One region of the Mesorhizobium sp. M1088 genome, then DNA from elsewhere that is predicted to be linked to it. Evidence: predicted binding sites of a transcription regulator. Region 1 holds the regulator's gene; the other holds the start of a gene.

Region 1 (14,974 bases):
CCAGTCGGCATGGGAACAGCGTGCCGCGGCCAATCTGAATGCAATTGCGCCTCGCCCCCGCCAAGCCTTTCTGCTGGTGGCGGTCGAAGGCTTCAGCGAAGACGAGGCGGCGGAGATTCTCGACGTCGACGAACAGGAATTCTCCGAACTCCTCGCGCAGGCGAGCAACGAGATCTCCCGTCAGGTGGCAACCGACGTGCTGATCATCGAGGATGAGCCGCTGATCGCCATGGACATCGAGGAAATGGTCGAAAGCCTCGGCCACCGCGTCGTCGGAACGGCGCGCACCCACGCCGAGGCGGTGGCGATGTTCGGCAAGGCGCGGCCAAAGATGGTGCTTGCCGATATCCAGCTTGCCGACGGAAGTTCGGGCATAGCGGCCGTGAATGAGATCCTGTCGTCGACCTCGGTACCGGTGATCTTCATCACCGCGTTTCCCGAGCGCCTGCTCACCGGCGAGCGGCCGGAACCGGCTTTCCTGGTTACCAAGCCGTTCAATCCGGACATGGTCAAGGCTCTTATCAGCCAGGCCCTGTTCTTTGACCGGCACGCGAAAGCCGCGGCATGAACAGCGGGCGGCCGAACTGCGGTCGCCGAGACAGCCGCTCCCCAGGATCAAAGGGGCGTGACGCCGGCTCAATTCACTGGCAACCAACTGGGGCAACCAACTGGACCTTTCCACACACCGCGGCAATTCGGCCCTGAAGATTTTCAGCATCGTCTTTTTCGGAAAATGGTGGAACAAACGGAGGCGAATCACGTTTTCACCGCAGCATTGGAAGGAGATCGATCATGCTTTACTGGGCGCTCGTATTTCTCGTCGTGGCGATCATCGCCGGTGCGCTTGGTTTCGGCGGCATCGCTGGCACCTCGGCCGGCATAGCGCAGATATTGTTCTTCATCTTTCTCGCCTTCCTGATCATATCGCTTATTGCCGGCCTGATCAGACGAGCGTGAATGCCAAGCGGCCATTCAAGCGAACACTGGAAGCCGCACCCCTCAAACGGTTTCCAGCCACCGCCGGGCAGTGTCCTCCAACGGGATGCCGCTCGGCGGACCGCTTTTTAAGGTTTGATACGAACCTCCTCCTTTTGGAACCCATTTTTCCGCGAACCGTTCAGCCCGACATGGGTTGAGCAAATTGACCGATGCGTTCCAGAGTCGGAAAAATGAAAGACCGCAGCCAGAGTGATGAGATCATCGCTTTGCATCCCGCCGAAAGCGGGATGCAGCTTGGTCGGGCCCTTCTCCATGCACTGCACAATGCCGGGATTTCCGTCCTGTACCAGGATCGCGAGATGAAGACGGTGTGGGCGCGCAACATGCGCGCCCCCTGGACTTCCGATGCCTCCGACAACAACGGCATCTTGCCGCCGGCGCAGGCGGAGCGTATCGGCGCCGCCAAGCACGACGTCATCGTCTCCGGCAATCCTCAACATCTTGAGCTTAGCGTGCCGGCCGATGACGGCGCCCGCTGGTTTCAGGTGTGGATAGACGCCGACCGCAGCGAGACCGGCGCGGTGCAGGGCGTCGTGACCACCATGGTCGAAACAACCGAGCAGAAACGCCGGGAGCAGACGTTGAAGGCGCTGTTGCGCGAAGTCAGTCATCGCTCCAAGAACCTTTTGGCCATCATCCAGAGCATCGCCACCCAGACGGGCCGTTATTCCGGCAGCATTGACGATTTCCTGACGCGCTTCCGGGGCCGATTGCAGTCGCTGGCCTCGTCGCAGGATTTGGTTACGTCATCCAACTGGCGGGGAGCGGCGCTGCGCGAGCTGGTTTCCGGTCAGGTCGGCAGGTACGGCGCGGATCCCTTGCACAGCCTACGCTTCCGCGGCGCAAATCCATATCTCAACCCCAATGCCGCCTTGCACATCGGCTTGGCCATGCATGAGCTCGCCGTCAATTCGGTCAGCTATGGCGCACTGTCGCGCAGCGACGGTTTCGTCGAGGTGACGGCCGATCTGACGGCAGCTTCCGCTGGCGAGCCTGCGCTGTCGCTGACATGGGCCGAAGTGATCGGAGCCAACGACAATCAGCGCAGCGAGAAACGTTTTGGCAGCGTCGCGCTTGAACGCGTCGTGCCCACTTCATTGAATGGAACGGCGACACTCGAAATCACCGGGAACCGCCTCGAATACCGCCTTGTCGTTCCTCACGGCAATTTCGAGACGGATTAACGAGCGGCGGTCGTTGCGCGAAGGCTTGCTGCGCATCGCCATCTTTAACCGACTGTTCACCATAAAGTCCGATCCTGTCCGAACGCACCGATCCACCGGATTGAGTTTGGCACAAAATGAAGGGAATGGGGTCCTTGACGGCTACCGACTTGAACAGACTGGAACAGGCCGCTCGCGTCTCGATGGGCGGTTTTCAGGATCCCGACGCGTCCACAGCGCCCGCGCCTCGTGCTTCGCCCCTGCGCTTCGCCGCCGTCGCGCTTATGGCCGCGATCGTCCTGACCGCCGCGTCCCAACTGATCTGAATCGAACTCGCCTCTGCTTGATCGCTTTGAAACCACTGCCCGAGTGCTCGGCCGTGCCCGTTCGCGGTCACCGACCTGCAGGGCAGGCCCAACATGTCGTCGCCAGATGCCTTGCCGTCGACCGGCGCTCGGGGACGACTATGACAGGATCGTCTGGAACGTGCGTCCCAGCGGCACGCTCGATGCGTCCTTGGAGATTTCCGGGTTCGTGGTAGCATCAAACGGCGCACGCCCCGAAAAAGACTATCTTAATCAACAATGAAATCGTGCAGGCAAAGGCCGTACTTTCATGCTAAATGGCGGCTGGAGCTTATTAAAGTGAGGACAAAAGTGAGGATGACTCCATGCGGAAGATGATTATTGCCATGGTTGCCGTGGTTGCGGTCAGCGGCTGCACCACCACGGAAGAGAACGTGGGTATCGGCACTGTGGGCGGCGCGCTCATTGGTGGCGCTGTCGGCGGCGGCAAGGGCGCTTTGATCGGCGCCGGCGCTGGTGCGATTGGCGGTCTGCTCGTTCGCCGGCTGCAAAATGGCTACTGCCAATACAGAGATCGTCACGGCCGGATTTACACAGCTCGCTGCAACTAGTTTCGAGCTCCAGGCGAACAGCAAACGCGGAGGCAGGCCACCTGTCTCCGCGTTTGCTCTTTAAAGCGCTGTTGCGATGCGGCCCACGAGACGGCGTTTCAGGCCGGCAGCGGAACCTTGATTTCCACGTTCAAGCCATCTTCGCGAAAATCGCGCCTGATTGTGCCACGCAATTCGCGCGTGACGTTGAGATCGATCAGTCTGGTGCCAAAACCACTCTTTGCCGGTCTCTCAAGCTTCTTCTGACCGGCCTCGCGCCAGTTGAGAGCCAATGTCCGGGTGCCGCTACGGGCTTCGAGCGACCAGTCGACCTTCAGCGCACCGACTGAATTGCCGGCTTCGCCATGCTTCAGCGCATTCGTCGCCAGTTCGTGAAAGACGAGGCCGAGTGCCTGCGTCGTCTTTTCATCGAGAAGAATCTGCGGTCCCGACAGCAGCCCTTCAGGAAGCTCGCTGCCGAACACCTGGCCTAGCTCGATGCGCAGCAGGTCGCCGAGATCGGCTTTCTGCCAGCGTGAGCGCGTCAGCATGTCCTGGGAAGCCGCCATCGCCTGCAGCCGGGCCGAGAAAGAAGCCGAGAATTCCTGGACGTCGGTGGTGTGCGATGCTGTCTGGCGCGCGATTGCCAGCACCCGCGTGATCGAGTTCTTGATGCGATGCTTCATCTCCTGCAGCATCAGGTCTTTTTCCAGCAGGCTCTTTTCGGTCGTTTCGTGAAGCAGCGAGACCGCCTCATAGGCCCGCTCCTGATAGCGGGCCACCAGCGCGATGGCGCCCGCAAGCAGCAGTCCGAACAATCCGAGCATCACCGGGATGGCGCGCGAGGAAGGTTGCGAGAAAGCACTTGTCGGCCTGAACAGGACGACCCACGACCGGCCGGCGACGGTGACCTTGCGGGTGACCAGCAGCCTGTCGCCGAGGCTCGAAACAGGCGGCGTTTCCGATTGGAACAGCAGGTTGTCGCTGTCCACCGTGCCGTCATAGATCTCGGTGTTGACCGGCAGCAATGGTGCCCGGCTGAGCGCAGCCTGGAACAGATCACGGGCGCGGAAGGCCGCATAAAGGAAGCCGGCAGTCGAGGATCTCGTCGCGTTCACGGCGTCCGGCGCGGTTTCGACATTGAGCCGGACGAAGACGAGGAACCCGGTAAAGGTCTGCGCGGCACCCGTATCCTTGCCGAACTGCACGAGCCCGCTGGCGTGCTGCTGGTCGTCGGCCATCGCCTTTTCGATCGCCTCGCGCCGCGCCGGCCCGGTGAACATGTCGTAGCCGATGCTGGATTTGTTGGACGGATCCAGCGGTTCGAACAGCACGATGGGCGTACGCCACGGTAAGTTCGTGTCGGGATAGATCGGATGGCTTGCGCCGTGATCGTGCAGGATGTCGCGCTCGACCGCCGCCTCGTTGCCAGTTTTCGCCAGGCGGAGGAAACCGATGCCGCGCAGGCCGGCGAAATTATTGTCGACGTCGAGCGCGTTGAAGAAAGCCTTGAACTCGCCCTGCGAGATACCGCCATTGCGTGCGTCGAACAGCGCCCGGGTCGAACGCAGCAGCGACAGGTCCAGGTCGATGCGGCTTTCGATCCGGTTAAGCGCGTCGTCTGCCGTCGCCTCGAATTTAATGCGGGCCGCCTCCTGGGTGGCAAAATAGGCAAAACCCGCCATCGTCAGGCTGATCAGCGCGACGGCGATAAAAGCGACGGTCGGAAAAAGCTTCTTCAATTGCTGATACGTCCCGTGGACGGTTCGGCATCTTTATGGGCAAGTCCTGACGCCAACACAATGGCGAGGCCAAAGCATGGTGACGGCTGGCACATTTTGGCGGCGTGTGATTAGCCGGCTAATTCTCGTTCATGCGGCGATCTTCAGCGCGCCCGGCCCCGGAATGGCGCCGGGTGGGCACTTGCCGAGGATGATCATGCCGAGCACCTCGTCCTGGGTGACGTCGGTTGTGCGCGCCGTTCCGACAACCCGACCGTTCTTCATGACGCAGACACGGTCGGCAAGCTCGAACACGTCGTGAATATCATGGCTGATCAGGAAGATGCCGATGCCGTCGGCCTTGAGCTGCCTGACCAGTTCGCCGACCTGCGCCGTCTCTTGCGGCCCGAGTGCAGCCGTCGGCTCGTCCATGATCAGGATGCGAGCATTGAACAGGATGGCGCGGGCGATCGCCACTGACTGCCGCTGGCCGCCCGAAAGCTTTACCACCGGCTCCTTGAAGCGTTGGAAACGCGGATTGAGCCTGCCCATCACTTTGCGCGCCTCGGCCTCCATGGCGACGTCGTCGAGCGTTCCCCAGCCGGTCATCAGCTCGCGGCCGAGAAACAGGTTGGCGGCCGCATCGACATTGTCGGCCAGCGCCAGCGTCTGGTAGATCGTCTCGATGCCGTACTTCTTGGCGTCGCGGGGATTGGAGATCGAAGCCTCCTCGCCGTTGACCAAAATCTGGCCCGCATCGCGCTTGTAGGCGCCGGACAGGATTTTTATCAACGTCGATTTGCCGGCACCGTTGTGACCGAGCAAAGCCATCACCTCGCCCGGGAAAAGGTCGACAGAGGCATCGTCGACGGCGCGAATGCCGCCGAAAGCGATGGAGATGTTGCGCATGTCGATCAGCGGCGTGCCCGTGGGAGCGGTTTTGTCTGCCATGATCGTTCCTCCTCCCTAAACGCGTTTGCGATAGACGGTATCGAGCCACACCGCGAGCACCAGCACGGCGCCGACAACGATGCTCTGCAGCGGTGAATCGATGCCGAGCAGCACCATGCCGGACTGCAGCGACTGCATCAAAAGCGCGCCGAGCATGGCGCCGAGCACTGTGCCGGAGCCGCCGGCGAGCGACGTGCCGCCGATCACCGCCGCCGCGATGACCAGGAGCTCGTCCAGCGTGCCCAGCGCATTGGTCGACGAGTTCTGCCTGGCTGACGAGATCGCTGCGGCGATCGTCGCCAGCACGCCCATGATCATGAACACCTTCATGGTCACCCAGCGCGTGTTGATACCGGCAAGGTTGGCTGCTTCCGGATTGCCGCCGATGGCGAAGACATAGCGGCCGAAACGGGTACGCTTGGCGATGAAGGTCATGATCAGCCCTACGGCTACAGCCATCAGCACGGGTATGGCGATGCCATGGGCGATGAACAGCCCGCCTTCGGGAACGGTTATATTGTTGGCCGCCGCATATCTGTTCACGATGCCGACCGGCCAAGGATAGGAATTGGCAAGCCATATGGCGCCCACGATGACAAGGCAAGTGACGGCCCCGAGGAACGTCTCGGCCCAGATCGGGCGTAACGGGAAGCGGAACCGCTTGCGCTGCACCCGCCCGTTGAGCAGCATGAACACAACCGCCAGGCACGCGACAATTCCGACGATCCAGCTCCATCGCGCGCCGATCGAACCCGTCGGTCCGCCGCCCATCAGCTGGAAAGTGGCATCCAGCGGCGCAATCGTCTGCCCACTGACGACCCACCATGCGGCACCCCGCCAGACCAGAAGGCCGCCCAGCGTCACGATGAAGGCCGGCACCTCGAGATAAGCGATGATGTATCCCTGGAACGCTCCGATCAGAAGGCCAAGCGCCAGGCCGATGGCCAGTGCCAGGATCCAGATCCAGGGATTGCCTAATTGCAGACCGATCATTCGCACCAGGAAATGCACCTGCGCAAAGCCCATGACCACGCCGATCAGACCTTCGGCGGAACCGACCGACAGGTCGATATTGCGCATGACGATAACCAGCACCATTCCGGCGGCCATTATGGCCACGGCGGAAGTCTGCACCGACAGGTTCCAGAGATTGCGTGGCGTCAGGAAGGTCCGGCTGTCGAAGTCGAACGGATTGACGCCGAGCCGTACGCTGGAAATGACATGCAGGCCGACCCAGATGACCAGCAGCGCGCCGACCATGCCGAGCATGCGCGTGTCGAGTTCGGTTGCCTTGAGAAATCGGGCAACGATGCCGAGCTCGGATTCCCGTGCCCGGTCTGCCGTGCTGTCGACCGGCGTGTTGGACGTCGTGTCGGTCATGATGTTTCTCCCGCCGGGTTGCCGTCTGCCGCGGATGCCGGAAGCAGCCTAGAAGTTATCCGCCGGAAGCGGAAAAACAACTTTTGTTGAAAAACGCCGCGGCGAGCGGCCGCGGCGTTCGGACTTCTCGGAAACGTCGGCTCAGTTGCAGACTGCAACAGTGCCAGCCGTCACGCCGGCGCAGACCTCTTCTTTCTTGATCCAGCCGGCGTCGATGACGACGTTGAGGTTGTCCTTGGTGATGGCGACCGGGGTCAGGAACAGCGACTTGACGGCATTGCCGCCGGGCGTGGTGAAATCCTTCACGCCGGCAATGTCGGTCATCTGCTTGCCGTCGGCCAGCTGCGAGGCGATCTCGGCGGCATTCTTGCCGAGCTCGCGCGCATCCTTCCACACCGACACGGTCTGTGTGCCGAGCGCGATGCGGTTCAGCGCGGCGTGGTCGCCGTCCTGGCCCGAAACCGGAACCGATCCGGCCAGCCCTTGCGCTGTCAGCGCGGCGACGACGCCGCCGGCAGTGCCGTCATTGGCCGCGACCACGGCATCGACCTTGTTGTCGTTGGCGGTCAGGAACTGTTCCATGTTCTTCTGAGCGTTGGCCGGCAGCCAGCCGTCCGTATAGGCCTCGCCAACATTCTTGATCTTGCCGCTGTCTATTGCCGCCTTCAGCACCTCCATCGAACCGGCAAACAGGAAATCGGCATTCGGATCGGAACCCGAACCCTTGATGAAGACGTAGTTGCCTTCCGGCTTCACCTTGAAGACTTCCCGGGCCTGCATGCGGCCGACTTCCTTGTTGTCGAAGGTCAGATAGAACACGTCCTTGTTCTCGATCAGCCGGTCATAGCCGACGACCGGGATGCCTTCGTCCAGTGCCTTCTGCACGGCCGGCCCGATGGCCGAGGCGTCCTGCGCCAGGATGATCAGTGCGTTGGCGCCCTGCGAGATCAGGCTCTCGACGTCGGTGAGCTGCTTGCCGGGGTTGGACTGTGCGTCGGCGGAAATATACTTGTCGCCTGCGGCCTCGATGGCCGCCTTCATTGCGGCCTCGTCGGTCTTCCAGCGCTCTTCCTGGAAGTTCGACCAGGAAACGCCGATGACCTTGTCTTTAGCCTGCGCCACCGACGCCAGCGCCAGCGTCATGGCGACACCCGCCAGAATGGCGGTCGTGAATTTCTTCATCATATCCTCCCTGCGCCGCGTACGGCGTGACCAATTGGCTCAAAGACCAGCTTAGAAGCTCTAATTTTTTCGAGCCTCGAAAAAATACTGGCCCGATCTCCGGCTGCTGTCAACATCGATTCTGATGGATTTTGATGACTCTGCGAGTTTTTTCGAGCGTCGGAATAAACGATGACAGCGCCACCTGCATCTGACACTATTTGCCTGCATCCGACACTATTTGTCGGACATTACCGACGGCTTCCGGTTCATGAGCGGCCGCGGCAACCGGGAGGAAAGCAAAACAATGTCGGTCGGAATCCGCCATGACGATTTGCGCCGGCGCAACCGGGCGATGGTGATCTCGGCGGTGCGCCGGGCCGGCCAGCCATCGCGTACTGAGATCGCAGCTACCACCGGCCTCAGTCATTCGACCATATCGGCGATCTCTTCCGACCTGATACGGGAAGGCATCCTCGCCGAGAGCAAGGCAAGTGAGCCCGTTTCGTTGAAACGCGGTCGTCCGCAGGTCGGCCTCGCCCTCAATCCGGAAGCGGCGGCGGTGCTGACCGTGGTGTTGTCGCTGAATTTCCTGTCGGCCGCCATTATCGACTATACGGGACAGGTGGTCGCCGAGGAACAGCGCCGGCTGGACACGCTGACCATGCCGCGCGACGAGCTGATCCGTGAATGCATGGCCATCGTCCGGCGCCGGCTGCAGGATCCAGACCTTGACGTCCGCAGTGTCGCCCGCATCGCCCTGGCGATTCAGGGCATTACCGACTCCCCTGCACGCGCCATGCTGTGGTCGCCGATCACGCCGCAGACCGACATCGCCTTTGCCGACATGCTGGAGGGCGAATTCGGCATCCCGGCAACGGTGGAGAACGACTGCAACATGATGGCGGTGGCTTTGCGCTGGCGCAATCCGGATCGCTATCGCGACGACTTCATCGCCATCCTGCTTTCGCATGGCATCGGCATGGGGCTGGTGCTGAAGGGCGAACTGTTCACCGGGACGCATTCCTCGGGCGGCGAATTTGGCCACATGATCCATCGTCCGGGCGGCGCGCTCTGCCGTTGCGGGCGGCGCGGCTGCATCGAGGCGTATGCCGGCAACTACGCCATCTGGCGCAACGCCAGGCAGATGAGCGAAGACAGCGAACCGGTCGCCGACGTCAGCGACGCCGACATGCGAGCACTGGCGGCCCGGGCGCGCGAGAAAGATGGGCCGGAACGCGAGGCCTACCGCAAGGCCGGCGAAGCGCTGGGTTTCGGTCTCGGCTCGCTGTTCGCGCTGATCGATCCGGCACCGGTCGCGATGGTCGGCGCCAGTGCCGCCGCCTTCGATCTGATCGAGCCGGCCTTGCGGAAGGCAATCGCCCAGACCGCCGGCGGCCAGCATTCAGGCTCGATCTCCTTCGATACAGAGCCGAACGAATTGCCGCTGATCCGCGAAGGCTGCGCGATGCGGGCGTTAAGCTTCGTCGACCAGGAGATTTTCGCGCCGGGCGCGCAAATGAGGCCCAGCGTCAGAAAGAACGTAGCCTGACCAGGCGGGTCAATCTTCCCTGATCGCATAGCCGGCGCCGCGGATGGTGCGGATGACATCCGGCATCCGGCCGTTGTTGACGGCTTTGCGCAGCCGCCCGACATGCACGTCGACGGTGCGTTCGTCGATGTAGATTGTCTCCCCCCAGACATTATCGAGTAACTGGCTGCGCGAGAAGACACGGCCCGGATGCCGCATCATGAACTCGAGCAGCCGGAATTCGGTCGGCCCGAGCCTGATTTCGCTCTTCTTGCGATAGACCCTGTGCGATTCGCGATCGAGCACGATGTCGCCGACCTTCAGCACGCTGGACAGCACTTCCGGCTTGGCGCGCCGCAGCAGCGCCTTGACCCTGGCCATGAATTCCGGTGTCGAAAACGGCTTGACCAGATAGTCGTCGGCGCCGGTCGAAAGACCGCGCACCCGGTCGCTCTCCTCGCCGCGCGCGGTCAGCATGATGATCGGCAGCCGCTCGGTTTCGGGGCGCACCCGCAACCGACGACAGAGCTCGATGCCGGAAACCGCTGGTATCATCCAGTCGAGCACCAAAAGGTCGGGCACATTCTCCTGCAAACGGATCTCGGCTTCGTCGCCGCGTGTCACCACCTCGACCTGGTAGCCTTCGGATTCGAGATTGTAGCGGAGCAGCACACCCAACGGCTCCTCGTCCTCCACCACCATTATGCGTGGTGCGATCATCGGCTGGGCACCCCCATCATGTCACCGGTGCGGACATTGTCGTTTCGTCCTGCTTCGGACGATTGACCGGCAATTGCTCGCCGGTCAGCACATAATACGCATTTTCGGCGATGTTGGTGACATGGTCGCCGATCCGCTCCAGATTCTTGGCGCAGAACAGCAGGTGCGTGCAAGCGGTGATGTTGCGCGGATCTTCCATCATGTAGGTCAACAGCTCGCGGAACACGGACGTGTATTTGACGTCGATGCGCTCGTCGGCGGCACGAAGCTTGGCCAACGCGGCCGCATCGCCTGCAGCATATTCCTCGATGACACCCTGCACCTGGATGAGAACCAGCTGCGCCATCGCGTCGATGGAATGCGACAGGTCCCGCGGCGTGGCGCTGAGGCCGACCGCACTCACGCGCTTGGCGATATTCTTGGCAAGGTCGCCGATGCGTTCGAGGTCGCCCGCCATGCGGATCGCTCCGACCACATGGCGAAGATCGTGGGCCATCGGCTGGCGTTTGGCGATCAGGGTGATGGCGCGGTCGTCCAGTTCGCGTTGACGCGCATCCATGATGGCGTCGTCGGAAACGACGCGTTGCGCCAGCACGTTGTCGGAATTCAACAGCGCCTTGGTCGCCCCGCCGACCATCGAACCGGCGAGGTCGGCCATGTCGCGGATCAGCTTGCTGATCTGCTCGAGATCCTCGTCGAAAGAAGCGACTGTGTGTTCGCCCATGGTCCTGTCCTCATATGCATGATCGGAACGGCTCAGCCGAAGCGGCCAGTGATGTAGTCCTGCGTGCGCTTCTCGCGGGGCGACGTGAAGATCTTCTCGGTCCGGTCGAACTCGACCAGTTCACCCAGATACATGAAGGCCGTCTGGCGCGACACGCGCGCCGCCTGCTGCATGTTGTGGGTGACGATGACGATCGTGTAGTCGGCTTGCAATTCGTCGATCAGTTCCTCGATCTTGGCAGTCGACAGCGGGTCGAGGGCCGAAGCCGGTTCGTCGAGCAGAATGACTTCCGGCTTCACGGCCACGGTGCGGGCGATACAGAGCCGCTGCTGCTGGCCGCCGGATAGGCTCAAGCCGCTGGCGTTGAGCTTGTCCTTGACCTCGCTCCACAGCGCGGCGCGCTTCAACGCCTGTTCGACGCGGCCGTCCATCTCGGACTTGCCGAGGTTCTCGTAGAGCCTGACGCCGAAGGCGATGTTCTCGTAGATCGACATCGGGAAGGGCGTCGGCTTCTGGAACACCATGCCGATCTTGGTCCTGAGGAGGTTGAGATCCTGCGACCGGTCGAGAATGTTCTTGCCGTCGAGCAGCACCTGGCCCTCGGCCGTCTGTTTTGGGTAGAGCTCATAGATGCGGTTGAACACACGCAGCAGCGTCGATTTCCCGCAGCCCGAAGGGCCGATGAAGGCCGTGACACTGCGCTCGGGCAGCGACAGGCTGATGTCCTTCAGCGCCTTGCTCTGGCCGTAGTAGAAGTTGAGATTCTTGACCTCGATCTTCGTCTTCTCGGCGACCGTTTCGGCCATCGTCATGTCTGGGGACAACATCTGTGTCATCTGTCCTCTCTGCGTCCGGTAAGGCTGCGGGCGAGGATGCTCAAGCCCAGAACCGTCAGGGTGATTATGAGTGCGCCGGTCCACGCCAGTTGCTGCCATTCCTCGTAAGGGCTGAGAGCGAACTGGAAGATGGTCACCGGCAGGCTGGCCATCGGCGCGTTGATATTGCTGCTCCAGAACTGGTTATTGAGCGCGGTGAAGAGCAGCGGCGCCGTCTCGCCGGAAATGCGTGCTATCGCCAGCAATATGCCGGTGACGATGCCGGACAATGCGGCGCGGTAGGCGACCGAACGGATCACCACCCAGCGCGGCGCGCCGATCGCGGCACCGGCTTCACGCAACGCGTTCGGCACCAGGTTGAGCATGTCTTCAGTGGTGCGCACGACCACCGGAATGACCAGGATGGCAAGCGCAACGGCGCCGGCAATGGCCGAGAAATGTCCCATTGGCCGCACCATCAGCTCATAGACAAACAAGCCTATGATGATCGACGGCGCCGACAACAGGATGTCGTTGATGAAGCGGACGACGGTGGTGATGCGCGAAAAGCGTCCATACTCGGCCATGTAGGTTCCCGCCAGCACGCCGATCGGCGTGCCGACGACAACGGCGATGATCGTCATCAGCAGGCTGCCCGTGATGGCATTGAGCAAGCCGCCGGCCTCGCCCGGTGGTGGCGTCATCTCGGTGAAGACCGCGAGCGAAAGCCCGGCTGTGCCCTTATAGACCAGTGCGCCGAGAATGAGCGCCAGCCAGGCAAGCCCGATGCCGGCGGCGACGACGCAAAGCGCCATCATCACCGAATTCCTGGCTTTGCGGCGGCTGTGGAGCGATGAGGATGTCGACATCGGTCAGGCTCCCGTACGGGCGTCGATCCGCATCAGCATATAGCGGGCGGCGGCGAGGATCAGGAAGGTGATGACGAAGAGGATCAGGCCGAGCGAAACCAGCGAGGAGGTGTAGAGGTCGCCGTCGGCCTCGGTGAATTCATTGGCGATGGTCGCCGAGATCGTCGTGCCCGGCGCGAACAGGGAGGCACTGATGCGATGTGCGTTGCCGATGACGAAAGTCACCGCCATGGTTTCGCCGAGTGCCCGGCCGAGGCCAAGCATGACGCCGCCCATGATACCGATGCGGGTATAGGGAATGACCACGCGCCGGGTCACTTCCCAGGTCGTGCAACCGATGCCATAGGCCGATTCCTTCAGCACCGCCGGCACCGTATCGAAGACGTCCTTGGTGATCGAGGTGATGAAGGGCAGCACCATGATGGCGAGGATCAGCGCCGAGGTCAGAAGGCCGATGCCGTAAGGAGGGCCGGCGAAAAGGCTGGATAGTCCCGGCACGCCGTGGAAGATGTTGATGATGAAGGGCTGTATCGTCGTCTGCAGGAACGGCGCGAACACGAACAGGCCCCAGATGCCGTAGATGATCGAAGGAATGCCGGCCAACAGCTCGACCGCTATGCCGATAGGACGCCTGAGCGGGCGCGGGCAGAGCTCGGTGAGAAAGATTGCAATGCCGATGCCGATCGGAACCGCGATCAGGATGGCAATGGCCGCCGTCACCAGCGTGCCGTAGATCGGCGCCAGTGCGCCAAATTTTTCCGTAACGGGATTCCAGCTCTCAGTCGTCAGGAAAGAAAAACCGAACGACGACAGCGCCTGCCATGAGCCGGCAAACAGCGAGATGGCGACACCGCCGAGGATGACCAGCACAAGGATTGCGGAAGCGCGGGTGAGTCCGCGAAATATGGCATCTGTGAGCGCGAAGCGCCGCACAGTAGCTTCCCTGGCCCGGGCTGCTGCAGATGATGGCATGGCATCGGAAGCGATGGTCATTGGGTCCTCGCGATTAAAGGCAACAGGGAGGGCGCCATCGACGCCCTCCCTGGAGGAGATTACATAGCCGAGTAGAGCGGCTTGCCGTCGTCGCCGACGACTTCCTTGGCCCACATGGCCTTGACGCTCTCAACCACCTTGTCGGGCATCGGAACGTAGTCCAGCTCGCCGGCCATCTCGTCGCCCTTGTCGTATGCCCAGGCGAAGAATTTGAGCGCTTCGCCGGTGGTCGCGGCATCATCCGGCTTCTTGTAGAGCAGGATCCACGTTGCCGCCGTCATCGGCCAGGACTCGGCGCCCGGCTCGTTGGCGAGGATGACGCCATAGCCCGGCTGCGAGCTCCAGTCGGCATTGGCCGCTGCCGCCGAGAACGCCGCCGCGGTGGGCTCGATCTTCTTGCCGTCCTTGTTGATCATATCGGTGTGGATGAGCTTGTTCTGCTTGGCGTAGGCATATTCGACATAACCGATCGCGCCGCCGGTCTGGGAGACATTGTTGGCAACGCCCTCATTGCCCTTGGCGCCGATGCCGACCGGCCATTCCACGGCCTTGTCGACGCCGACCTTTTCTTTCCAGTCCGCGCTGACGTCGCCGAGGTAATAGGTGAAGTTGAACGTCGTGCCCGAACCATCCGAACGGTGAACGACCGCGATCGCCTGCGAAGGCAGTTTGACGTCGGGATTGAGCTTCTTGATCGCCTCGTCATCCCAGCTCGTGATCTTGCCGAGGAAGATGTCGGCCAGCGTCGGGCCGTCGAGAACCAACTCGCCCGGCTTGATGCCCTCGAGATTGACGACGGGAACGATGCCGCCCATCACCATCGGGAACTGAGCCAGTCCGGACGCTTCAAGCTCGTCGCCCTTGAGCGGCGCATCCGAAGCGCCGAAGGTAACGGTCTTGGCCTTGATCTGCTTGATGCCGCCGCCGGAACCGATCGACTGGTAGTTAAGGCCAACGCCGGTGTCTTTCTTGTAGGTGTCGGCCCACTTCGCATAGATCGGGTAGGGGAAGGTGGCGCCGGCGCCGGAGATGTCCGCGGCGAGCGCGGCGGA
Region 2 (14,974 bases), on a different contig from region 1:
GCCCTCTATCCCGTCGCGATGGCGTGCTGCCTGCCGAACATCTGCCGCTGATCCTCGAGGTCGGCCCCAATCAGGACTACGCGTTGCTCGACAGCGGCGCCGGAGAAAAACTCGAGCAATACGGCCCCTACCGCATCGTTCGGCCGGAGGGCCAGGCGATCTGGCAAAAGGCTTTGCCGGCCAGGGACTGGGAGCGCGCCGACGCCATTTTCACCGGCGATACCGACGAGGAAGGCATCGGCCGCTGGCGCTTCCCCAAGACGCCGCTCGGCGAAACCTGGCCGATGAAGCATGACGGCATAGATTATCTCGGCCGCTTCACTTCGTTTCGCCATGTCGGCGTCTTTCCCGAGCAGGCCTCGCACTGGGACCACATGGCCGGACTGATCGCGGCGGCAAAACGGCCGGTGAAGGTGTTGAACCTGTTCGGTTACACCGGCCTTGCCTCCTTGGTGGCGGCGCGTGCCGGCGCCGAGGTCACCCACGTCGATGCTTCCAAGAAGGCGATCGGCTGGGCGCGCGAAAACCAGGAAATGGCGGGCTTGTCGCAAAAGCCGATCCGCTGGATCGTCGACGATGCCGTGAAATTCGCCGAGCGCGAGGAGCGCCGCGGCAGCCGCTACGACATCATCCTGTTCGACCCGCCCGCCTATGGCCGCGGACCGAAGGGCGAGGTCTGGCAGCTGTTCGAGGACCTGCCGGCGCTGACCGATATCTGCCGCGCGATCCTGACGCCGAAGCCGCTCGCCGTGGTACTGACCGCCTATTCGATCCGCGCCTCTTTTTTCGCCATCCATGCCCTGATGCGCGACACCTTCGCCGGCATGGGCGGCACGGTCGAGTCGGGTGAATTGATCATCCGCGAGAAGTCTGCCGGTCGGGCGCTTTCGACCTCGCTGTTCTCACGCTGGGTGGCCTGAATGAGTGCGTACGAACGGCACGCGGGCGCGCCAGGGCAGGTGAAGGAAGTCACCAGCCTCGCCAACCCGCTGGTCAAGGACATCAAGGCGCTCGCGCTGAAGAAATTCCGTGACCAGCAGAATGCCTTCATGGCCGAAGGCCTGAAGCTGGTCATCGACGCGCTCGATCTCGGCTGGTCGATCAGGACATTGGTCTTCGCCAAGGCCGGACGTGGCAATACGGCGGTTGAAAAGATCGCGGCGCGCACGGTCGCCGCCGGCGGCACCGTCCTTGAAGTTTCGGAAAAAGTGCTCGTCGCCATCACCCGCCGCGACAATCCGCAGATGGTCGTCGGCGTGTTCTCGCAGAAATTCCTGCCGTTGAAGGACATCCGCGCCCGTGACGGCGACGTCTGGGTGGCGCTCGACCGCGTCCGCGACCCCGGCAATCTCGGCACCGTCATCCGCACGGTCGACGCTGTCGGGGCCAGGGGCGTCATCTTGGTCGGCGAGACCACCGATCCCTTTTCGGTCGAAACGGTGCGCGCCACCATGGGCTCGATTTTCGCCGTGCCGGTCGCCAAGGCGTCGCCCGAAGCTTTTCTCGCCTGGCGATCGAGCTTTCCCGGCCTCGTCGCCGGCACCCATCTGAAAGGTGCGGTCGACTACCGCTCGGTCGATTTTTCAAAAGGCCCGGTGCTTTTGATGATGGGTAACGAGCAGCAAGGTCTGCCTGACGAGCTTGCCGCAAGCTGCGACAAACTGCTGCGGATACCGCAGGCCGGCCGCGCCGATTCGCTCAACCTTGCGGTGGCCACCGGCGTCATGCTGTTCGAGATCCGGCGCGGCGCGCTGAAGCTCGGCCCGGAGGACGCCAGATCGTGACATCTCAAACCGTGAAACTGCAAACCATGAAGTCCTGGAGGCCGTATGCTCTTCTGGTCGTCGCCGCGATAGCGCTCGACCAGTGGGTGAAATACCTAGTCGAAACCGGTCTTGCCTTTCAGGAACGGCTCGACCTTCTTCCGTTCCTGGCGCTGTACCGCACCTACAACACCGGCATCGCGTTCTCGCTGTTTTCGTCCTTCGGCGACACCGGCCTGGTGGTCGTCGCGGTTCTGGTGGTCGCTTTCGTGCTCTATCTTGCGGCCCGCACGCCGCCCGGCCACCTGCTTGCCCGCATCGGCTTCGCACTGATCGTCGGCGGCGCGCTCGGCAACCTGATTGATCGCGCAATCTACGGTCATGTCATCGACTATGTCCTGTTCCATACGCCGGTCTGGTCCTTCGCGATCTTCAACCTCGCCGACGCCTTCATTTCGGTTGGTGCGGTGCTGGTCGTCTTCGACGAACTCATTGGCTGGCGGCGCGGAGCGTCGAGCGATTGACCTCACTCGCCTGGCGCCGCACATTCTGATCTGCAAGCCCGAGGAGAAAAAATGCCCGAAACCTTCAAAGCCATCCTCGTTTCGCGCGACGCCGAGAAAAACCAGTCGGTCGCGGTGACCGAGCTTGCCGAGGCAGACCTGATGGAGGGCGACGTCACCGTCGCGGTCGAGGCGACGACGGTGAACTACAAGGACGGTCTTGCAATTACCGGCAAGGCGCCGGTGATCCGCCGCTGGCCGCTGGTGCCGGGCATCGATTTCGCCGGCACCGTCATCTCGTCTTCCAATCCTGGCTGGCGCAAGGGTGACAAGGTCATATTGAACGGCTGGGGCGTCGGCGAGACGCATTTCGGCGCCTTTGCAGGGCGCGCCCGCGTCAAGGGCGACTGGCTGGTGCCGCTGCCGGACGGCATGAGCCCGCATGATGCGATGGCGGTCGGCACCGCCGGCTACACCGCCATGCTTTGCGTCATCGCGCTGGAGCGGCACGGCATCGTGCCCGACCGCGGCCCGGTGGTGGTGACCGGCGCTGCCGGTGGCGTCGGCTCGGTCGCGGTCTCGATCCTGTCCAGCCTCGGCTATCACGTCATTGCCTCGACCGGCCGTGCTGCCGAAAGCCCCTATCTGATTGACCTTGGCGCCGCGGAAGTGATTTCACGCGACGAGCTCACCCAGCCCGCAAAACCGCTCGCCAAGGAACGCTGGGCCGGCGGCGTCGATGCGGTCGGCAGTCACACGCTGGCCAACGTTCTGTCGATGACCTCCTATGGCGGCGCCGTCGCCGCTTGCGGCCTCGCCGGCGGCATGGACCTGCCGGCAAGCGTCGCCCCCTTCATCCTGCGCGGCGTCTCGCTGCTCGGCATCGATTCGGTGATGGCGCCGAAGGCGGTCCGACTCGAGGCCTGGCGCCGCATCAGCGCCGATCTCGACCACGCAAAGCTTGCCAGCCTGTCGACGAGCATCGGCTTCGACGGCATCATCGGCGCCGCGCATGACATCGTCGAGGGCAAGATCCGCGGCCGCGTGGTGGTGGACATGTGAGCCCCCAAGGATAAAAAAGAGAGCGACCGCTAAAATTCGAGCGATCAACCACAAGCTTCGATAAGCTCTGTCTGGCAGGAGTTCCGTATGATTGCGGAACCCGGCATCAGAGAGGCGGAACCAGCCGAACGGGCCGACGGGACGGCCCCCGCGGCGCCAGGACGGCAGCTTGTCGCCGCGCCACCGCTGGCGCCGGAACTGCCGGCCTCCAACCGCGAAGGCCTGCCCTTCCTGACGCTCGTCGCCATCGTCGTGCTGGCAGCCTTTTCGCATCTGACCGGGGCGCCGATCTTCATCACTATCGGCCTTTTGGCGACAGCCATCGCCGGGCTCGCCATGCATCTGCGCAACAGGCGCACCGAGCGCCGCGCGGTGGCCCTGCTCGATGCCACGACCGCCCGCAGCCGCGCCGAAATAGAGACGCTGGCCGACCGCATGTGGGAGATGCAGGAGAGCGAGGAGCGCTTTCGCGGGCTGATCGATGCACTCGGCGATCTCGTCGTCCATCGTGACCGCGACGGCCACATTGTCTACGCCAACAAGGTTTTCGCCGACCTTGTCGAAACCGACCAGCGCGACCTTGCCGGCAAGACCCTGGCCGAACTAGGCATCGATGTCGGCATCGTCCCCGACGCCGCGTTTTCCGACCATGAATGCCTGAGTTCCACCGACGTCGCCATTCGCACGCCGGACGGCCCACGCTGGTTCTCTTGGATCGAGCTGTCGGTGCGCGACAAGGACAGCGGCGCCGTTTCGCATCGCGCCATCGCCCGCGACATCACCGCTCGCAAGCGCGCCGAATCCTCGCTGATCACCGCCCGCGAGCGGGCCGAATATGCGAGCCAGGCCAAATCGCGCTTCCTCGCCACCGTCAGCCACGAGATCCGCACGCCGATGAACGGCATCATGGGCATGGCCCGGCTTCTCGCCGACACCAGCCTTTCGCCCGAGCAGCGGACCTATGTCGGCGCCATCTCGACCTCGGCCAGCGCGCTGCTGGCGCTGATCGAGGACCTGCTCGACTACTCCAAGATCGAGGCCGGCCGCTTCGATCCCGAACCGCAGCCGATGTCGGTGCGCGAGATCGCCGACAATGTCATCGAGCTTTTGGCGGCGCGGGCTTTTGCCAAGGATATCGGCCTCGGCTGTCATGTCGAACCCGACGTGCCGCAGCTGATCACCGCCGACCCCGGCAGGGTCAGGCAGGTGCTGCTCAATCTCATCGGCAACGCCGTCAAGTTCACCGACAGCGGCGGCGTCCTGGCAAGCATCGCCCGCGTCCGCACCGAAACCACCGACCGCATCCGCTTCACCATCACCGACACCGGCCCCGGTCTGCGCGAGGAGGACATGGAGCGCATATTCGAGGACTTCGAACAGGCTGACGGCACCTCGACCCGTGCGCATGGCGGTGCCGGCCTCGGTCTCGCCATTTCCAAGCGCCTGGTGACCGCCATGGGCGGCACTATCTCTGTGTCAAGCCGGCTTGGCCAGGGGTCCGAATTCGTCTTCGAGATTCCCGCTATTTCCGCCGTCGAGGCGCCGCAGATCCGCCAGGACGCGCTGTCGGGCCGGCATGCCGTGATCGTGTCGAAGAACCTGGTCGAGGCCGAAGCCCTCGCCCGCACCATTCGCGCCAATGGCGGCACGGTCGATCTGGCCACCGCCGCCGCCCAGGCCACCCCTTTCGCCGAGAGCTGCGACGTGCTGCTGATCGATGCTGCCATGGAGCAAAGCGACGGCAGGCTGCTCAGGCGCCTGCGCCAGAGCGGATTTGCCGATTGCGAGGCAGTGACGCTGATCGCACCGACCGACCGTGGCATGCTTGGCGAGTTCCGTGCCAATGGTTACGCCACCTTCCTTGCGAGGCCGGTGCGCGGTGAGACATTGCTGCGCGTGCTTTTGACCAGCCACGCGCCGGTCGTCGCCGAGCCGCAACTGCAAAGGCGCGGCGCGCAGACGGGGCACGCCATTGGCGCCCGCCAGCACGGCCTGTCGGTGCTGATCGCCGAGGACAACGACATCAACGCCATGCTGGCCCGCGCCACGCTGCTGAAGGCCGGGCATCGCGTGAAAGTGGTCGGCAACGGCAAGGCCGCCGTCGAGGCGGTCATCAGCACCGGCCACAAGCACCGTTACGACGTGGTGCTGATGGACTTGCATATGCCTGTCATGGACGGCCTGGACGCCATCGCCGCCATCCGCCGCCATGAGGAGGAGACCGCGGTGCCGCCGGTGCCGATCATGGTGCTGTCGGCCGACAGCCAGGAAAAGACCCGCCACGCCGTGCTCGCTCACGGTGCCAGCGGCTTCGTCACCAAGCCGCTCGACCCCGATGCCCTGGTTCATGCGGTCGAAGGGCAAGCGGCCGCCTGAGGCACAACATCGACGGTTGATAGATTGCCCAGCCGACGAAGTATTGCCCGCAGAGCCGTATCACGGTACTGTCACAATCCTGTTGCACCTACACCGTATCCCCGTGCCAAGAGGGATGGCTCGAAGGAGAATCACTCGTGCATACAGTCATGCCGGAATGTGATGCTCGGCCGAACGCCAGCGGGCCTTTGCTCGTCGGCCGGAACGCCGATGCCGTCATAAAAGGCGCATCGCTCGGCCGCATCGGCAATCTCGAAGTGCGGCTCGCCCGCAACGAGGCCGAGATCGCTGCCGCGCAGGAAGTGCGCTACCGGGTGTTCTACGACGAGCTTGGTGCCAGGAAGGACCTGTTCCAGATGCAGGACCGCCGCGATGCCGATCGCTTCGATCCCCTCTGCGATCATCTCCTGGTCTTCGATACTTCGCTTTCCGGCCCCGAGCATCGCCGCATCGTCGGCACCTACCGCCTGCTGCGGCAGGAGATTGCCGCGGCCGCCGGCGGCTTCTATTCCGAAGGCGAATTCGAACTGACCAAGCTGATCGCGCGGCATCCTGGCCAGCGCTTCCTCGAGCTCGGCCGCTCCTGTGTTCTGCCCGAATACCGCTCGAAGCGCACCATCGAGGCGCTGTGGCAAGGCATCTGGGCCTATATCAACCATTACGGCATTGGCGTGATGACCGGCTGCGCGTCGTTCCACGGCACCGTGCCGGCGGCACATGCAGAGGCGCTGACCTACCTTGCCCACCACTGCCGGACGAATTCATCATGGGACGTGCGTGCCGTCGCCGGGCGCTATTGTTCGATGGATCTGATGCCGATCGAGGCCGTCAATACCAAGGCGGCGATCGCCGCGATGCCGCCGCTGGTCAAGGGCTATCTGCGCGTCGGCGCGCGCATCGGCGACGGTTGCGTCATCGACCGTGAATTCTCGACGGTCGACGTGTTCGTGGTGATGCCGGTCAAGGAGATCGGTGCCCGCTACGTCAATTATTATGGCGGAGAAGCGCAGCGGTTTGCGGCCTGAATAGGGGAGTAGGCGGAGAGAAGGCAAGGGCGCGAGTAGGCAATTGCTCTACTTTGCCCGACGTAGCGCTATTCCCTACTCCCGTACTGCCCTGTTCCCCTACTCCCCTAACTTACGCATCCTTCTCAGCCTGCTCGTTGACCGGCCCCGGCTCCACCGGCGCTTCGCTCGCCACATGCTTGGGGCCGCCCTTGGCGACGCCGACCATGGCCGGCCGCAGAACACGCTCGCCGATCGAATAGCCGGGCTGCACGACCTGCACGACCGTGTTGGCCGGTACGTCGGGATTGGGCACCTCGAACATCGCCTGGTGGAAATTCGGATCGAATTTCTCGCCCTCGGGCTCAAGCTTCTTCACGCCGTGGCGTTCCAGCGCCGACAGCATGGCGCGCTCGGTGATCTCGACGCCGTCGATCAGCGCCTTGAAGCCGGCATCGCCCGACGCCTTGGCCTCCTCCGGGATGGCATCCAGCGCACGGCGCAGATTGTCTGACACCGAAAGCATGTCGCGGGCAAAATTGGCAACCGCATAGGCGCGCGCATCGTGGACGTCGCGGGCGGTGCGGCGACGCAAATTCTCCATGTCGGCTGCGACGCGCAGCGCGCGATCCTTCAGCTCTTCGTTTTCCTTCAGAAGCCGCACAAGCGCCTCATAGTCGCCGTCGACGCCACCTTCCCTTGGCTCCGCGGCAGCCTCGGTCTTCTCGGCTTCATCGGGCGCGCGTTCGTCTTTTGCCTGGTCGCTCATCGCCGTTTCCCGTCATTTTCGAATGGTGTGGATTTGCGCCCGATATCGAGGTTTAGCGGCCAAAAATCAAGGGGCAAGCGATACTGCAGCCGCTGTCGCTGCTTGATGGCGGACGGCGCAGACCTTTCGATTTTAATTCAAACTTTACCGTACCCGACGGCTTTGCTTGCCGGGACACTACAATGCGGGAACCATTCCTCCCTTGGAAGAGTTTCGAAGCCGACACAGGATTTTGGATGATGCCCCGCAGGAATGGCGAAAAACGCGACGGGCTCGCCGCCGATATCCGGCGCCAGCTCGGCACCGAGGCGACCAAGCGCTTTCTGCGCACCTTACCGGCCTTCCGCACGGAGTCCGATATTCCCGACCGTCTGAAGGAATTGCTCGACCGCCTGGACGGCGTCGAAGCCAAGGTGGTCGCAGGCGGGCGCCGTCGGTAGACACCGTCGCCAGCAACGCGACCTGCGATTGCGGCCGCAATTCCTCGCCATCGCGCGACATTTACCCGCAGTAACTTTGCGTGATCTCCGCCTTGCGGCAGCGCGCCGCTCCGCCTATGTTTCATGATGAACATGATTTCCCCCGAAGCTGTGGCAAACAGCAAGCGCGCCTGGTTGAAGATCCTGTCGCGCTATAAAAAGCCCGACAGGCGTCGCAGCGCCGTCGAACTCGCCATCACCCTCATCCCCTTCGCCACGCTGTGGGCACTGTCCTCGGCCGCCTATGCCTATGGCCATTGGTGGGGTCTGGTCCTCATCCTTCCGGCAGCCGGCTTTCTGGTGCGTATCTTCATGATCCAGCACGATTGCGGCCACGGCTCCTTCTTTGCCAACCGCTATGCCGACGACTGGATCGGCCGCGTGCTTGGCGTGTTGACGCTGACGCCCTACGATTGCTGGCGCCGCGCCCACGCAACCCATCACGCCAGCGCCGGCAATCTCGACGAGCGCGGCACCGGCGACATCAAGACACTGACGGTCGCTGAATATCGGCAACTGTCATGGCGGGGCCGGCTCGCCTATCGCCTCTATCGCCATCCGCTGGTGATGTTTGGCCTTGGCCCGATATGGATCTTCATTTTCGAGCAGAGACTGCCCTTGGGCATGATGCGGGGCGGTTTCACCCCCTGGGTGTCGTCGATGTCGACCAATCTCGCCATCGCGGTCATCGCCGCGCTGCTCATCTGGTTCGTTGGCCCCGGCGCGTTCCTGGTCGTGCATTTGCCGATCGTCATCCTCGCCGGATCGGCCGGCATCTGGCTGTTTTATGTCCAGCATCAGTTCGAGGAGACGGAGTGGACAAAGGACTCCGAGTGGGAATTCCAGCACGCTGCCCTGCACGGTTCGTCCTATTACGACCTGCCGCCGGTGCTGAACTGGATCACCGGCAATATCGGCGTCCACCACGTGCATCACCTCTCGGCCAAGGTGCCATGCTACCGGCTTCCGGAAGTGTTGAGGGACTATCCGGAGCTGCGTGAGATCGGCCGCGTCACACTCCTCGACAGCCTGCGTTGCGTCAAGCTGGCGCTGTGGGACGAGAGTCGCAGCAAGCTGGTATCGTTCCGCGAAGCGCGGATGGCCGTGTAAAGCATACCGCCGCACCTAAAGCGCGTCGCGCTCGACCGGCCTCATGCGACGCGCTTTAGGTTATTGTTTATGCATGCCGTTATCGCAAAACCGCTGACACTTTTGCGTGACATGCGTTGGGGGTGCGGCGGGCTCCACATTCCGAGCTTAAGCCGCCCGGCGCTGGTCGCGCATCAGGATCTCGCCCTGGCGGATCTCGGTGCCCAGCACTTTCAGGCATTCGCGCATGAAGGCGGCAAGGCCCGGCCAGCCCTTGGCCGACACCAGATTGCCGTCGACATGGGCGCCGGTCGGCGCAACATCGATATAGATGCCGCCGGCCAGCGTGACTTCCGGCTCGCAATATTGCAGCGCCGCGACTTCCCTGCCGCGCACCACGCCGTCGACCGCGATCAGGATCTGCACGCCGTGGCAGATGGTGAAGATCGGTTTTCCCGTCTCATGGAAATGCCGCACCAGCGCCTGCACGCGCTTGTCGATGCGGATATATTCCGGCCCGCGCCCGCCCGCCGCGTAGACGGCATCGTAGTCGGCCGGATTGACCTCGGAAAACGTCTTGTTGAGGATGTAGTCGTGGCCGAGCTTTTCCGTATAGGTCTGGTGGCCCTCGAAGTCGTGCAGCGAGGTCTTCAGGATATCGCCGGCCTTCTTGTCGGGGCAAACGACGTGGACGGTGTGGCCCACCGCATGCATGGCCTGTTCAAAGACGAAAATCTCGTACTCCTCGCTGAACTCGCCAACGAGCATCAATATCTTCTTGCCAGCCATACCCGGTTCCTCCCTTGTGGCCACATTTATTCGGATCGCGAAATAATGGGCCTATCCTAAGGCGGAGAGGCGCAAAATAAAAGGCTGAATCGGGAATGTGGTCCGACCAGATAGGGCTTCTGGCCCTCTGGAGCGGATCAGCCGGCGCAAACCCGCCGCCAGGAATATTTCGGGCCTTTGGCCTCCGGCTTCACCGCCGGCTGATAGAACAGCGGCAGTCCGCCGGTGCGGCCTTGCTCGAGCCGCTTCAGCAGCACCGGGTGCGATACCTCGAATTCATCGAAGCCGACGCGCAGCATATGCGGCAGCTGATCGATCAGCACCTGCCCGGTGGCGCGCATAGCGCCTGCAAAATGATAACGGCTGCGCAGCAATTCGCCCTTGGAGAACGAGCGGCCGTCATTGAACGCCGGAAACGCCAGCGCAACCAGCGACAGCTGATCGAGCAGGCCTGCGATCTTCTCGAGCTGATCGCCGGGCTGCAGCAGCACACCGATGCGCTCCTTCGCCGACCGCCGCACCTCCGGATCGAGGCCTAGAAACGCCTGCAAGGGCAGGATGAAACGGCCATTGCCGACCAGCGCCTCGGCGCTTTCGGCATGAACCCACTCGTCCTCGCGGAACCCATCCGGTGTCCACAGCCGCATGGCGTTTTCGGCTATCAAGTCGCTCATCAAGAAAATTCCCAAGTCCAAAGATTCTAAAGTGCAAAACACCTCAGGGTGCGTTGAGATTCAGGTCAGGCCGAGCCGAAGGCGGGCGCGAAGCGACCAAACTGCGTGGCCTCCGAGAACCGGAGCTGAGCGTACTTTGGGTACGTGAGCGCCGGAAGCGCAGGAAGCCGCCGTTTGCAGGCCGGCTGAATATCAACATACCCTAAAGTGATGCGTCGGTCAGCGACCTTTCCAGCCCCGACAAGTGGATGCCGCATTCGGTCTTGGCGTGCCCGGCCCAGCGGCCGCTGCGCGCATCGTCGCCCGGTTGCACCGGCTGCGTGCATGGGAAACAGCCGATCGACAGATAGCCATAGGCGACCAGCGGGTTTTCACGCAGCGCATGCGCGCGCATGTAGCCGGCCTGGTCCGATGTCGTCCAGTGCGCCAGCGGATTGATGCGGATGCGCGAGCCGACCGCCTCGAACACCGGCAGCGCTGCCCGGGTCGCCGCCTGGAAGCGCTTGCGGCCGGTGAACCAGGCGCGGAACGGCTCGACGCCGCGCGCCAGCGGCTCGACCTTGCGCACGTCGCAGCAGGCGTCGGTGTCGGTCTCGTTCAGATTGCCGGTCGGGTCGATCCTTGCCAGCGCCGCATCGTCGGGCCTGATCACCCGGATATCGCTCAGCCCGAAATCGGCGGCCAGCGCGTCACGATAGCCGAGCGTCTCCTCGAAATGCTTGCCGGTGTCGAGAAAGATCACCGGCAGCGTGCGGTCGATCTCGGCGATCATGTGCAGCAGCACCGCCGAATCCGCGCCGAAGGACGAGACGGCGGCAATTTCGCCGTGAAAGAACTCCCGGGTCGACCGCTCGATGATCTCCAGCGGCTTCAGATGGCCGTAGAGCGCGTCGAGACCCGCCGCTTGGGCGGCGATGCCGGCCTCGACGTCGACGATACGGTCAAGCGGCCTTGGCTTCGCCAGCATAGAGCGCCTCCTTGAACGGCGCGGGACCGACTCGGCGGTAGGCGTCGATGAATCTTTCGTTTCTGTCCAGCCGAAGCCCGAGATAGGTCTCGACGATCTGCTCGATGGCATCGGTGATCTCTTCCGAACTGAAGCCGCGGCCGATGATCTCGCCGACCGAGGTGTTCTCGTCGGCCGAGCCGCCGAGCGTCACCTGGTAAAGCTCGGCGCCTTTCTTCTCGACGCCCAGGATGCCTATATGGCCGACATGGTGATGGCCGCAGGCATTGATGCAGCCGGAAATCTTCAGCTTCAATTCGCCGATGTCGCGCTGGCGCTCCAGAGAAGCAAAGCGCCGCGAGATTTCCTGCGCCACGGGAATGGAACGCGCCGTTGCCAGCGCGCAATAGTCAAGGCCGGGGCAGGAGATGATGTCGCTGATCAGGTTGGAATTGGCCGTCGCCAGCCCGATATCGACAAGCGCATCATAGACCGCCTTGAGGTCGGCCCGCGCCACATGCGGCAGGATCAGGTTCTGCTCGTGACTGACGCGCAGCTCGTCGAATGAATATTTTTCGGCAATGTCGGCGACCGCTTCCATCTGGCTGTCGGAGGCATCGCCCGGCGTCTCGCCGATGCCCTTGAGCGAGATGGTCACTGCCGCGTAGTCGGGATGGCGATGGGTGACCACATTCTGGTCCAGCCATTCGGAAAAGCTCTTGGAGTCGAGGCGGGCAAGCTTGACCGCCTCGTCGCCTTCCGGCCGGTCGACAAGCGGAGGCGGCGCGAAATAGGCATCGATGGCGCGGATGTCTTCTTCCGGCAGCCTCAGCTCGGCGTCCTTCAACTCCTGCCATTCGGCCTCGACCTGGCGGGTGATCTCCTCGACGCCGGTCTCATGGACCAGGATCTTGATGCGCGCCTTGAACTTGTTGTCGCGCCGGCCATAGAGGTTGTAAACGCGCAGGATCGCCGTGCAGTAGGACAACAAATCCGCTTCGGGCAGGAAATCGCGGATCTTCTTGGCGACCATTGGCGTGCGGCCCTGGCCGCCGCCGACATAGACGGCGAAACCGAGCTCGCCGGCGGCGTTCTTCTTCAGGTGCAGGCCGATGTCGTGCGTCTGGATGGCGGCGCGGTCGCGCTCGGCGCCGGTCACCGCGATCTTGAATTTTCGCGGCAGGAACGAGAACTCCGGATGCACCGAGGACCATTGCCGCAGGATTTCGGCATAGGGGCGCGGATCGGCAACCTCGTCAGCGGCGGCGCCGGCGAAGTGGTCGGCGGTGACGTTGCGGATGCAATTGCCGCTGGTCTGGATGGCGTGCATTTCGACGCTTGCCAGATCAGCCAGGATCGCCGGGATGTCCGACAGCGCCGGCCAGTTGAACTGGATGTTCTGGCGCGTCGTGAAATGGCCGTAACCTTTGTCGTATTTGCGGGCGATGTGGCCGAGCATGCGCAGCTGCTTGCTGTTCAGCGTGCCGTAGGGCACCGCGATGCGCAGCATATAGGCATGCAGTTGCAGATAGACGCCGTTCATCAGTCGCAGCGGCCGGAACTGGTCCTCGGTGATCTCGCCGGCAAGGCGCCGCGCAACCTGGTCGCTGAACTCGGCGACGCGTGCCTTGACGAAATCGTGGTCGAACTCATCGTAACGGTACATATTCAGGTCTTTCCGGGCGCGTCCGCCCGTTATTTTCTTCGTTCGAGCATGATCGGGATCATGCTTGTGTCATCTATGCCGCACGTGCGGCTTGCGGACGGGCCTGCTTGCCCAGGTCGTTGCGGGTGGTCGGGCCGGCGGCACGGATCTTTTCACGTAGCCGGACCGCTTCGACCGTGCCGTTGGCCACGGTCACGTCTATCAGGCTGACGTCGACCACTTCGTTGTTCGCGGAGGCCTTGGCGCCGATTGCCTCCAGCCGGTCCTCGGCCGCCTTGTCATGGGCGATGTCGGCATGGTCGATGATCTCGGCCCAGCCGCCATTGGCGTACCAGACGGCTATGCCGTCGGCGAGGCGGTTCGCGGTCAGGACTTTCATTGGCTCACTCCTTGCGCGGCAGCACTCGCCACGCTTTCCTGCCTGTGTGCCGCCAGCGGCTCGGACCGTTCGAAATTGGCGCCGGCGACCGCATCGCCGATGATGGTCATCACCGGGCCGCTGAGGTCGGCGCGCGCCTCCAGCGACGGCAGGTCGGCGAGTGTGCCGTGGAAACGGCGGCGATTGGCAAGGCTGGCATTCTCGACCACGGCGACGGCCGTATCCGGCGACAGGCCGGCTTCGATCAGCCGGCCGGCGACCTCGGCGGCGACCGAGCGGCCCATATAGACGGCGACCGTCGCGCCGGAAATGGCGAGCTTTGCCCAGTCGGGCAGCGAATTTCCCTTGAGGTCATGGCCGGTGGTGAACACCATCGACGACGACACGCCGCGCAGCGTCAGCGGCAGTTCGAAATCGGCGGCGGCGGCGAAGGCCGCGGTGACGCCCGGAACCACTTCGTAGGCGACGCCGGCATCGCGAAGTGCCGCCATCTCCTCGCCGGCCCGGCCGAACACCAGCGGGTCGCCGGACTTCAGCCGCACGACACGCTTGCCGGCGTGGCCAAGCTCGACCAGCAGCGCATTGATCTCGGCCTGGCTCTTGGAATGGCAGCCCTTGCGCTTGCCGACCGGCAGGCGCTCGGCATCGCGACGGCCCATTGCGACGATCGCCTCCGGCACCAGCGCGTCATGGACGATCACGTCGGCTTCCATCAGCAGGCGATGGGCGCGCAGCGTCAAAAGGTCCTCGGCGCCTGGACCGGCGCCTACAAGCGCGATATGGCCCGATGCCGGTTCTGTCGAAAGCAGCAGGCCGACGGCCGCATCATGCGCCTGCGAAAGCTCGCCTGCCTCGACAGCGCGGGCCGGCGCGCCGCCAAAGAAATCGCTCCAGAAGCGGCGGCGGGCATTGCCCTTCGGCAGCAGTCTTTCGGCGGTGTCGCGAAACGATGCGGCGAGCGCTGCGAGCGGCCCGAGCGAGGGCGCCAGCATGCGGTCGATGCGGCTGCGCAGCATCTGCGCCAGCACCGGGCCGGCACCTTCCGTGCCGATGGCAATGGCGACCGGCGCGCGGTTGACCAGTGCCGGCGTGAAGAAATCGCATAGCTCCGGCCGGTCGACGGCATTGACCGGAATGCCCAGCCGGCGCGCATCCCCGGCAACGCGGCGATCGAGCGCCTCGTCGCCGCTGGCGGCAAACACCATCACCGCACCATTGAGATGTGCTGCATCATAGACGTCGGCGATGTGGGCGGCCCCCGTCTCGGCGATAAAGGCCAGCAGCTCCGGGCTTGTTTCATCGCTGACGATGCGCAGCACAGCGCTCGACTGCGCGAGCAGCCGCGCCTTGGCCAGCGCTTCCTCTGCGCCGCCGACGATGGCTATGGCTTCGCCCTCGACCCGCATGAAGACGGGAAAGGCATTGAGCTTGGGTGTGGCTTGCGGCATGACGAGCGGAATCCTGGAACCGTTTGT

Evidence for each region. Region 1 encodes PhoB, which activates phosphate uptake and scavenging genes when phosphate is short. Its sites were predicted from a motif close to TGTCATNNANCTGTCAT; they were not measured.
Region 2: the regulator PhoB is predicted to act here: its motif matches at 5,774-5,790, upstream of olsB (l-ornithine N(alpha)-acyltransferase).

What each region holds. Positions count from the first base shown of each region.
Region 1 is NZ_JAMYMO010000018.1:48,577-63,550, reverse strand. It holds gene NKH49_RS20545 (response regulator) at 1-568, shown strand, start outside; gene NKH49_RS20540 (DUF1328 domain-containing protein) at 793-957, shown strand; gene NKH49_RS20535 (sensor histidine kinase) at 1,149-2,183, shown strand; gene NKH49_RS20530 (hypothetical protein) at 2,309-2,488, shown strand; gene NKH49_RS20520 (YMGG-like glycine zipper-containing protein) at 2,833-3,078, shown strand; gene NKH49_RS20515 (CHASE domain-containing protein) at 3,177-4,799, opposite strand; gene NKH49_RS20510 (ATP-binding cassette domain-containing protein) at 4,929-5,729, opposite strand; gene NKH49_RS20505 (sugar ABC transporter permease) at 5,745-7,109, opposite strand; gene xylF (D-xylose ABC transporter substrate-binding protein) at 7,251-8,291, opposite strand; gene NKH49_RS20495 (ROK family protein) at 8,578-9,822, shown strand; gene phoB (phosphate regulon transcriptional regulator PhoB) at 9,832-10,521, opposite strand; gene phoU (phosphate signaling complex protein PhoU) at 10,538-11,245, opposite strand; gene pstB (phosphate ABC transporter ATP-binding protein PstB) at 11,278-12,081, opposite strand; gene pstA (phosphate ABC transporter permease PstA) at 12,078-12,929, opposite strand; gene pstC (phosphate ABC transporter permease subunit PstC) at 12,933-13,922, opposite strand; gene pstS (phosphate ABC transporter substrate-binding protein PstS) at 13,982-14,974, opposite strand, start outside.
Region 2 is NZ_JAMYMO010000008.1:70,218-85,191, reverse strand. It holds gene NKH49_RS12680 (RsmD family RNA methyltransferase) at 1-920, shown strand, start outside; gene NKH49_RS12675 (TrmH family RNA methyltransferase) at 921-1,784, shown strand; gene lspA (signal peptidase II) at 1,811-2,287, shown strand; gene acuI (acrylyl-CoA reductase (NADPH)) at 2,339-3,328, shown strand; gene NKH49_RS12660 (PAS domain-containing hybrid sensor histidine kinase/response regulator) at 3,416-5,704, shown strand; gene olsB (l-ornithine N(alpha)-acyltransferase) at 5,854-6,729, shown strand; gene grpE (nucleotide exchange factor GrpE) at 6,842-7,477, opposite strand; gene NKH49_RS12645 (hypothetical protein) at 7,714-7,917, shown strand; gene NKH49_RS12640 (fatty acid desaturase) at 8,044-9,066, shown strand; gene NKH49_RS12635 (DJ-1/PfpI family protein) at 9,214-9,834, opposite strand; gene NKH49_RS12630 (DUF934 domain-containing protein) at 9,972-10,508, opposite strand; gene NKH49_RS12625 (phosphoadenylyl-sulfate reductase) at 10,711-11,475, opposite strand; gene NKH49_RS12620 (nitrite/sulfite reductase) at 11,450-13,120, opposite strand; gene NKH49_RS12615 (DUF2849 domain-containing protein) at 13,194-13,499, opposite strand; gene cysG (siroheme synthase CysG) at 13,496-14,947, opposite strand.